DNA from 3 places in the Rhizobium cerradonense genome. Region 2 is predicted to be linked to each of the others. Evidence: predicted binding sites of a transcription regulator. Region 2 holds the regulator's gene; each other region holds the start of a gene.
The links. The regulator PhoB, encoded in region 2, activates phosphate uptake and scavenging genes when phosphate is short. The targets are predictions, from matches to a motif close to TGTCATNNANCTGTCAT.
Positions count from the first base shown of each region.

Region 1 (3,276 bases), on a different contig from region 2:
GCGGCCATGCAGTACAAGGCCGAGGGCGTTCCGCTCGTCATCTTCGCCGGCGTCGAATACGGCAACGGCTCGTCGCGCGACTGGGCTGCCAAGGGCACGAACCTGCTCGGCGTGCGCGCCGTGATCGCCCAGTCCTTCGAGCGCATCCATCGCTCGAACCTGGTCGGCATGGGCGTCATCCCCTTCGTCTTCGAGGACGGCACCACCTGGGCCAGCCTCGGCCTGAGGGGCGATGAGACCGTGACCATCGAAGGTCTGGAACACATCAAGCCGCGCGAGCGCAAGATCGCCAAGATCACCTATGGCGACGGCACGGTGAAGGACATTCCGATCATCTGCCGCATCGATACGCTGGATGAAGTGACCTACGTCAACAATGGCGGCATCCTGCAGACCGTTCTGCGCGATCTCGCCGCTTAATTGACGTTTAGATCACCTATACACGCCGCCGGAGCATCTCTCCGGCGGCGTCTTGTTTTTCACGCCGATGTGTACGACGCTAATGGCTCCAGGCCTTCGTCTCACCCCTTCGTGACTTTGCGTCATCGTGCTTAGCTATTATCTCTTGTTTCAGATTTATCAGGCTTGATGAGGCCCTACGGACATCCTGAGAAGCGCGACGCGGTTTCGGGTTCCTGCCAGCACAAGGCCTTCAAGGTCTGAGAAAGAGGTACAACGGCATGCGCTTACGGTTTTTGGTTCCACTTCTAGCAGGCATCGCGCTCGCAAGTTCGCTGCATGCGCAGGAGCTTGCCAAAATCAAAGGCGTCGTCGAACTCTTCACGTCTCAGGGCTGCGCCTCCTGTCCGCCGGCCGATGCTGCATTTGAGAAGCTGATCCGCCAGGGCGACGTCGTCGCGCTCGCCTATCACGTCGACTACTGGAATTATCTCGGCTGGAACGACACGATGGCCTCCAAGGACAATACGGCCCGGCAATATGCCTATGCCCGTACGCTCGGCCGCAGTGGGGTTTATACGCCGCAGGCGATCATCAATGGCCGTGATCACCTAAACGGTGCGGATCTAAACGCCATCAACTTCAAGCTCGACGATTTCCAGCGCCAGGGCAAGGGTCTGACGGTTCCCGTCAGTGCCGCCATGAAGGGTGACGAACTGGAGATCAAGATCGGCGCAGGCCAGGGCCGGGCAAATGTGGTCGTCGCCTATTTCGATAGGGAACAGCAGGTTTCGCCGAAGGCCGGCGAGAACAACGGCCAGCAGATCACTTATCTGCACGCGGTTTCGGACATTGAAACAGTCGGCATGTGGGACGGCAAGGCCTTGAATGTCGTGTTGCCCGCCAATGTGTTGGATAAGGCCGGTCGGCGCGGCCTGGCGGTTCTGTTGCAGTCGTCGACGCCATCGGGCGACCCGGCGGCGATCATCGGCGCGACCGTCCTGACGGCCGGGACCGACGGCTGATCTGCATTTTTCCGACGTCAGTCGAAAGGCTCCATTTCGGCTGGCGCCAAAGTTCTGTTTCGGCTTTGCCGAAAGGAGGAGAGTGCCCGGCGAGGGCGCATTCGGGGCTGGGGTTCGGTCGATACGCCCCGGCCGGGCCGTTTGGCGCGGCGGCGCCAAACCGATCCCTATAGTTCCGGTAAATGGGGCTTCGTTTTGACTGAAATGCGGCGCAGCCAAGATGCTTTGCTCGAAGCGCAAGAAATTGTGAGTGCCTCTTGGTCTTGCAATTTGCCGTGGCTGAGGCAAACTGTCATCTTCTTGTCATGACACAACCCCTGGGGGATTGATGACTGATCAGCCGGAATTGCGACACGGCGAAAGCCGTTCCGTCGACACCACTTCTTCCGTCGTCGTTGATCTCAGAGAATATAAACAGAGCAAGGACCCGCTGCCGGTGACTTTCCACCGCAGGGAGCTGGACGCAATTCTGTGGATCTACGGCCGCATGGTCGGCGAGGGCGAATGGCGTGACTACGCCCTCGACCATCTCAGGGAAAAGGCGGTTTTCTCGGTCTTCAAGCGCTCCGGCGAGCTGCCGCTCTTCCGCATCGAGAAAAACCCGAAGCTCGCCGCCAAACAGGGCGCGTTTTCCGTAATTAGTACCAATGGCATGATCCTGAAGCGCGGCCACGATCTGACGCAGGTGCTGAAGGTTTTTGATAAGCAGCTCAAGCTGGTGGAGAAGTGATCTTCGCCTGCTGCGCTATTCGCTGAATAGCGTTCCCGGATAGACTGATGGATCGGGGTCAGTTTCCATACCTTCGCCCAGCGGCTTCTGCATCAGCATCGTGTCCAGCCAGCGGCCGTGCTTGTAGCCGGTACCCTTCAACAGGCCTGTCTCGGTAAAACCGGCGGCGCGGTGAAGGGCGACGGAGGCCGGGTGGGCGCCGCCAATGACGGCGATCATCTGGCGGAAGCCGAGGCTCTGGCAGGTTTCCACCAGATTTGCCAGCAGCGCCTTGCCGATGCCGCGGCCACGGGCTTCAGATGCGAGATAGATCGAATCCTCCACCATCCAGCGATAGGCCGGCCGCGTGCGGAATGCGGAGGCATAGGCATAGCCGAGGAAGGCTCCGTCTTCGCCTTCGGCGGCGATATACGGGTAGCCCTTGTCACGGATCGCCTGGAAGCGGCCTGCCATCTCCTCTTTGCCCGGCGGAACGATCTCATAGCTTGCGGTGCCGTTCAAAACGGAGTCGCGATAGATGGCGGTGATAAAGGGAAGGTCGGCTGATGTGGCGTTGCGAAGGCGGAAGGACATCTGGGTTTTATTGCCTGATCTGCGATTTCAATGGCGGATAATAAAGCCGTGTCCGAAGCAGCAAGGCAAATAGAAAAGGCGGCCGGAGCCGCCTTTTCGAAAGATCATTCATGTCGCAGCAGTTATTTGCGGTTGCCCATGAACTGCAGCAGGAACATGAACAGGTTGATGAAGTCGAGGTAGAGCGTCAGCGCGCCCATGATCGCCTTGCGGCCAGCAACGGCAACGTCGTCGGCTTCATAGTACATTTCCTTGATCCGCTGCGTATCCCAGGCGGTCAGGCCTGCGAAGATCAGCACGCCAATCACCGAGATGGCGAACTGCAGAGCGGACGAATGCAGGAAGATGTTGACGAGCATCGCGATGATCAGGCCGAAGAGACCCATCATCAGGAACGAGCCCATCGCCGAAAGGTTACGCTTCGTCGTGTAGCCGAACAGCGACAGCGCGCCGAAGGAGGCGGCGGTCACGAAGAAGGTCTGCACGACGCTCTGGCCGGTGTAGATGATGAAGATCGACGACAGCGACAGGCCCACCAAAGCGGCATAG
Region 1 is NZ_JAQJCK010000004.1:376,266-379,541, forward strand. Features, by position in the region: gene acnA (aconitate hydratase AcnA) at 1-420, shown strand, start outside; gene PH547_RS12435 (DUF1223 domain-containing protein) at 681-1,424, shown strand; gene PH547_RS12440 (DUF2794 domain-containing protein) at 1,753-2,154, shown strand; gene PH547_RS12445 (GNAT family N-acetyltransferase) at 2,170-2,727, opposite strand; gene PH547_RS12450 (Bax inhibitor-1/YccA family protein) at 2,850-3,276, opposite strand, start outside.
Region 1: the regulator PhoB is predicted to act here: its motif matches at 1,715-1,731, upstream of PH547_RS12440 (DUF2794 domain-containing protein).

Region 2 (3,276 bases):
GCCATGGCGCATTCTCCTCAATCACAACCTTTAGGGCCAATCGTTTCCTTCGAATGAAACGGGCCCGGAAAAATCAAAAATGCCGCCTTGCGGCGGCATGGGCACTATTGATGTTTTGCACTGCGATGTCAACAAAACTGGCGATTTAGCAGGTGCGGCAGAGCACCTCTCGATGGATGGCATGTCTTCGACAACTTATATTGCATAAATGCCACTCACGTATAGCAAGTTGGGGAAAACCTCGAAATCGATTCCTCAAGATTCCCGCGACTCTTGTCACGGAGTCAGCCTCACACTAGGTTAAAAACCAATTACTAGACTGCATGCGGCGGAACTAGTCACCACAATTTTAAAGCGTTTCACGCCTCGACCCAATTCGAGGCAATGGTGAGGGATTCTGCCATCAGAAACGCGATAGCGGAGACAGGGCATGAATTGGACAGACGAACGCGTCGAGAAGCTGAAAAAGCTGTGGTCCGAAGGTTTGAGCGCCAGCCAGATCGCGGCACAGCTCGGTGGTGTCAGCCGTAATGCCGTCATCGGCAAAGTGCATCGCTTGAGCCTGCCGGGCCGAGCGAAGGCCGGTGGTGCGGCAACCACAGCTCGAGCGCCGAAGCGCAATACCTCGGCCCCACGCGCGCCGAATTACGCCTCGCGCGTTGCAACCCGCACGGTTACCCGCCAGCAGGGTGCGACGATGCTCAAGGAAGAGGTCGAGATCGATACGGTCAGCGAAGTCGAATATCGTCCGGCCGCCAATGTGGTCGTTCCGATCTCGCGCCGCCTCGGCCTGACGGAGCTCACGGAGCGCACCTGCAAGTGGCCGGTCGGCGACCCGCTGAAGGAAGATTTTCACTTCTGCGGCAATGACAGCCCGGACTCTTCGCCGTACTGCACCTACCATCAGCGGCTGGCTTACCAGCCGGTGCATGACCGGCGCCGGGCCGCGCACTGAACCACACCAGACAAAGGAAAAACGGGCCGAAAGGCCCGTTTTCTGTTTCCGCCGCTATGTTGGATGGCCAATCGGGTTGCCCCGATCAGGCCTCCCCCATCAGGCCTCCATGGAATAACCCGCGCCGCGAACGGTGCGGATGACGTCCTGCATGTTGGAGAAATTCAGCGCCTTGCGCAGGCGGCCGACATGCACGTCGACGGTGCGTTCGTCGACATAGATATCATGCCCCCACACGCCGTCGAGCAACTGAGACCGAGAGAAGACGCGGCCGGGGGACGACATCAGGAATTCCAGAAGGCGGAATTCCGTCGGCCCCAACCGCACTTCACGGCTCTTTCGGTGGACGCGATGGGTTTCGCGGTCCAGTTCGATATCGCCGCAGCGCAGTACCGTGGACAGGACCTCCGGGCGGGCTCGGCGCAACATCGCCTTGACGCGGGCCATCAGTTCCGGCGTCGAGAACGGCTTGACGACATAGTCGTCCGCGCCGGTGGAAAGGCCGCGCACGCGCTCGCTTTCCTCGCCGCGAGCGGTGAGCATGATGATCGGCAGGCGCTCCGTCTCCGGCCGCATGCGCAGCCGACGGCAGAGCTCGATGCCGGACACGCCGGGGAGCATCCAATCGAGGATCAGAAGATCGGGGATGCGCTCCTGGAGGCGCAGCTCAGCTTCGTCGCCTCTCAGGATAGTGTCGACCTCGAAGCCCTCGGCCTCGAGGTTATAGCGCAGCAGAACGCTTAGCGCTTCCTCGTCTTCTACAACAGCAACTCTCGGAACCATGCGCCTCTGGTCTCCTTCTCTTGGTGTCTACTTTATTCCGTTACCGAACCGACGGTGTTGGCGGTATCGTCCTTCGGGCGCTCGCCTTCGGGCTGGGCACCGGTCGCCATGTAATAGATCGTCTCGGCGATGTTCGTGGCATGGTCGCCGATGCGCTCGATGTTCTTGGCGCAGAAAAGAAGATGCGTGCAGGTGGTGATGTTGCGCGGATCCTCCATCATGTAGGTCAGCATCTCGCGGAAGAGCGAGGTGTACATGGCGTCGATTTCCTCGTCGCGTTCGCGGATCGACACGGCCTTGTCAGGTAAACGGGTCGAGTAGACGTCGAGCACTTCCTTGAGCTGGACGAGCGCCAGTTCGGAGAGGTGTTCGATGCCGCGGGCGAGACGACGCGGAACGCCGGTGCCCTGCACGGCGATGACGCGCTTTGCGGTGTTCTTGCCGAGATCGCCGACGCGCTCCAGATCGGCGGCGATGCGGATGGAGCCCATGATTTCACGCAGGTCCGCAGCCATCGGCTGACGGCGGGCGATGGTGACGATCGCCTTGTCGCCGACTTCGCGCTCGGCGTGGTCGAGAATGACGTCATCGGAGATGACCTTCTGCGCAAGGCTGGCATCGCCGTTTACCAGGGCGCGGACGCTGTCGCTGACCATCTGCTCCGCCAGGCCGCCCATTTCGGAAATGCGGCGCGTCAGGAACTTCAGGTCTTCGTCGTAAGCGGAGAGAATGTGTGTTGAGACCATTTTTTTATCCTCTAGGTGAAAGATGTGAAAGGAACCGCGCGGGGAGCATCATCAGCCAAAACGGCCCATGATGTAATCCTGCGTGCGGTAATCATCGGGATTGGTGAACATCTTATCGGTATCGTTCTCCTCGACCAGATGGCCGAGATGAAACATTGCGGTACGTTGCGAAACGCGGGCTGCCTGCTGCATGGAATGCGTCACGATGACGATCGTGAAGTTTTCCCGCAGCTCATGAATGAGTTCCTCGACTTTGGCGGTGGCGATCGGATCGAGCGCGGAGCACGGCTCGTCCATGAGAATGACCTCGGGACTGACCGCGACGGCGCGGGCGATGCAGAGGCGTTGCTGCTGACCGCCAGAGAGGCTGGTGCCGGCATCATAGAGCCGATCCTTCACCTCGCCCCACAGCCCGGCCTTCTGCAGACTGGTTTCGACGATATGGTCGAGATCGCTCTTGGACCGATGCAGCCCATGGATACGCGGACCATAGGCCACATTCTCGTAGATCGACTTCGGAAACGGATTGGGCTTCTGAAACACCATGCCGACGCGGGCACGCAGCTCGACGACATCGATTGAGTTGTCGTAGATATCCTGATCGTCGAGCGTGATTTTGCCGGTGACGCGGCAGGTGTCTATCGTATCGTTCATGCGGTTGAGGCAACGCAGGAAGGTGGACTTGCCGCAGCCGGAAGGACCGATCAGCGCGGTGACAGTGTTGGCGCGGATGTTCAGATCCACGTCGAACAGCGCGCGCTTCTCGCCATAATGGACCGAGACGGCCTGACC
Region 2 is NZ_JAQJCK010000007.1:119,963-123,238, forward strand. Features, by position in the region: gene PH547_RS17295 (aspartate aminotransferase family protein) at 1-5, opposite strand, end outside; gene PH547_RS17300 (GcrA family cell cycle regulator) at 431-955, shown strand; gene phoB (phosphate regulon transcriptional regulator PhoB) at 1,055-1,738, opposite strand; gene phoU (phosphate signaling complex protein PhoU) at 1,771-2,484, opposite strand; gene pstB (phosphate ABC transporter ATP-binding protein PstB) at 2,536-3,276, opposite strand, start outside.

Region 3 (3,276 bases), on a different contig from region 2:
CAGGGTCATCAGCCCGAGGAACATGCCGTTATAAAAGAAATAGGAGCCCTGGGCCGATGCTTCCTGAGTTTCCCGCACCGAAGCAACGATGCGGCGCTGAATGCCGGTATGGACGCAGGCATAGGTGCAGGAGTGAAGACATTGCAGCACGAGATAGCCGGCGAAACCGAGATTGATCGGAAACAGTATCCAGCGCAGGACGCACACGCTCGAACCGAAGAAAATCAGCGTCCAGGCACTGAAGCGACGGCTCAGTGTTTTCGACAGGAAGAAAACCATGACCTCCGCCGTTACCCCTGCGCTCCAGAGAATGGCGATCTCCGTGCCTGAAAAACCGAGTTTGCGCCAATAGATCGATGCAAACGTGTACATCACGGCATGGCTCGACTGCTGTATCGACACACCGATCATGGTGATCAGCAATTGCGGCGAGCGCAGCCCACCGCCGGTCGGCGCCTGCAGGTTGATCGGCTGATTGCGCCGGCGTGTCGGCCCGATGCGCGGACAGAAGAAAGCCATCATGGTTGTCAGGAAGAAGCCCCCGACCATGGTGGGCAGAACCATGGTGGCACCCCATTTGCCGATCATCTGACCGCCGATAAGGGTCGAGAAGATGAAGGCGATCGATCCCCAGACGCGCATCGAGCCATAATCGAACCCCCAGCGCCGCACGCCGGAAATGGCAATCGATTCTACGACAGGGACGTAAGGCGCGTATGTCGCCCCCTGAATGGCGTAGACCAGCAACACCGGCCAGAAATCGCTCGTCCAATAAAGCGCGATCGCCGTCAGCAGTGACAGTGCGCCCGACCAGAACAACACGTTCGCGCGTTCATCCACGCGATCGGCAAGTATTCCGACAATGGGCACGACGAGAACGCGCACCACCATCGGCACGGCGAGGATAAGACCGATCTCGCGGTCACCGAAATTCAGTCCCGTCAGCCAAACCGGGAAAAACGGCAGAGCAATGCCGTTGACGAGCAACGGAGCACAATAGGACAAGGCGGTGCGCAGACGAAAATGCGGAGGCGCGCCCTCGCCCGGGAGAGATTTTGTCGCGGGAATCATGACAGACCTGAAGGGAAACTGATTGTTCCCTATCACTCCATCGTGAATACGACTATGGCGAGAAATAGCCGAACCGAAACGTTTCGGATAAAATATGAGGCTGTCGTCAGATTGCAGCGATCAAAAATTGTGACGGGCCGTTATCGGACCCGTGAAGCGGCGCAAATTACGCCGCCTGTGCCCCGAGCGCTTCCGACACGTCCTCGACAGCGGCGCTGACCGGCTGTGCCTCGGTGATCGACTGCCAGGTGATCAGCTCGAACGTGCCGTCTTCATGCTCGGCGATCGCCGTGCAGCTTTCGACCCAGTCGCCTGTGTTGATGTAGCGGATGCCATCGAAGTCCTCGATGACGGCATGATGGATGTGGCCACAGATGACGCCGTCGGCATCGTTGCGCTTGGCCTCTTCGACCACGACACGCTGGAACTCGCCGATGAAATTGACCGCATGCTTGACCTGAAGCTTCGCCCAGGCCGAGAACGACCAATAGGGCATGTTCAGGCGGCGGCGAACGGCGGCAAGGCCGACATTGATCAGGATGGCCATATCGTAGGCCCAATCGCCGAGATAGGCGAGCAGGCGCGCGTTGCGAACGACGACGTCGAATTCGTCGCCATGCAGGACGAGATACTTCTTGCCGTCGGCGGTCTCGTGGATCGCCCGCTCGGCCACTTCGATGCCGCCGAAATGCATGCCGGGGAAATCACGCAGGAATTCGTCGTGATTGCCGGGGATATAGACGATGCGGGTGCCCTTGCGCGCCTTGCGCAGCAGTTTCTGCACCACGTCGTTGCAATCTTGCGGCCAGTACCAAGTGCGCTTCAGCCGCCAGCCGTCAACGATATCACCGACAAGGAAGATGGTGTCCGCTTCGTGATGACGCAGAAAATCGATCAGATAGTCCGCCTTGGCTGCTTTCGAGCCCAGGTGCACGTCAGAAATGAATAGCGTTCGAAACCGCCTGACATTCATGTTTTCATTCACGAACTCAATGTCCGTGCCCTATCCTACGTTGGCTATTCCAAAATCAGACTCGTGTTTCAGGATGATGACAAATCCTGTGCTAGAGGCCTGTTGCGGACGATCAGCCGCGCTTTGCAGCTATGGCGAGATCCGGCCGATCGGTTGTGAAACTTGCGACGCCGAGGCGAAACATCGCCCTTGCCGCTTCACTCGTATGCGCCGCCCAGCCATGCACCGTCACGCCGCTTTTCCGAAAAAGGTCCATCACTTCGGCATCGATGGTGTCGGCCCGCAAGGCAATCTCGTGGACGCCAAACCGGCCAAGCGCGGCAAGAATACCTCTCCAGCCGATTTGCGCGGCTGTCTGCGGCGAACAGAGAAAGATGAGGCCGAGAAGCTCGCCGACATTCAGGCCACGCTCCTCAAGCGCGGCACTGAAGGCTTCCAGGCGCGGGAGCGCGAAACTGGTCACCATTGTCCGCTTCAGCATGTCGGTCGCCAGCAACTCGTCCGCAATACGGCCTTCCATGCCGGCATAGGGTTTGCCGTCCAGCCTCGTCTTGATCTCCAGCCGAAGGTCGACCGCGGACGGCCCGAAGATGTCGATGGTTTCGGCAAGTGTCGGGATGGTCTCGCCGCCGCTGCCGATGACGATATGGCGCATCAGTTCGTCATAGCTTAAATCGGCGATCGCGCCCTTGCCGCCCGTCATGCGGTCGATCAGCGCGTCGTGATGGACGACGAGCTTGTCGTCACGCGTCTGATGCACGTCGAATTCGACGAGATCGACATCGAGTTTAGCGGTTTCGGAAAAGGCGAGCCGGGTGTTTTCGGGCCAAAGATGCGAACCGCCGCGGTGGGAAGCGATGAGGGTCATGAGGGCTCCTCTGTTTTTTGCCCTCATAGGCTCACGCCATGAACCCCTTATGACGCATTCACTTTTCGCTTACCATCGGGCTCGAATGTCACCGTTGCGGGACAAGAAAAACAATTGTGAAAACGGCGCTGCAAAAAACCTTTCCTCTGCGTCAATTGCATACTGTGCACCCTGAGTGATTGATGTATGCAGGGACTCAAAAAGCGCGAGTGCGCAAGCAGAAACGGAGAAGCGTGATGGATACGCACGACACATCGAAGGCAGCCAAGAACATGGCGAGCGGCAATCTCGACGAACAGGCTCTCTTCTTTCATCGCTATCCCCGCCCCGGCAAGCTGGAAATCCAGGCGACGAAGCCGCTCGG
Region 3 is NZ_JAQJCK010000001.1:496,403-499,678, forward strand. Features, by position in the region: gene PH547_RS02430 (MFS transporter) at 1-1,071, opposite strand, end outside; gene PH547_RS02435 (UDP-2,3-diacylglucosamine diphosphatase) at 1,238-2,044, opposite strand; gene PH547_RS02440 (glycerophosphodiester phosphodiesterase) at 2,157-2,912, opposite strand; gene PH547_RS02445 (NADP-dependent malic enzyme) at 3,149-3,276, shown strand, end outside.
Region 3: the regulator PhoB is predicted to act here: its motif matches at 2,110-2,126, upstream of PH547_RS02435 (UDP-2,3-diacylglucosamine diphosphatase).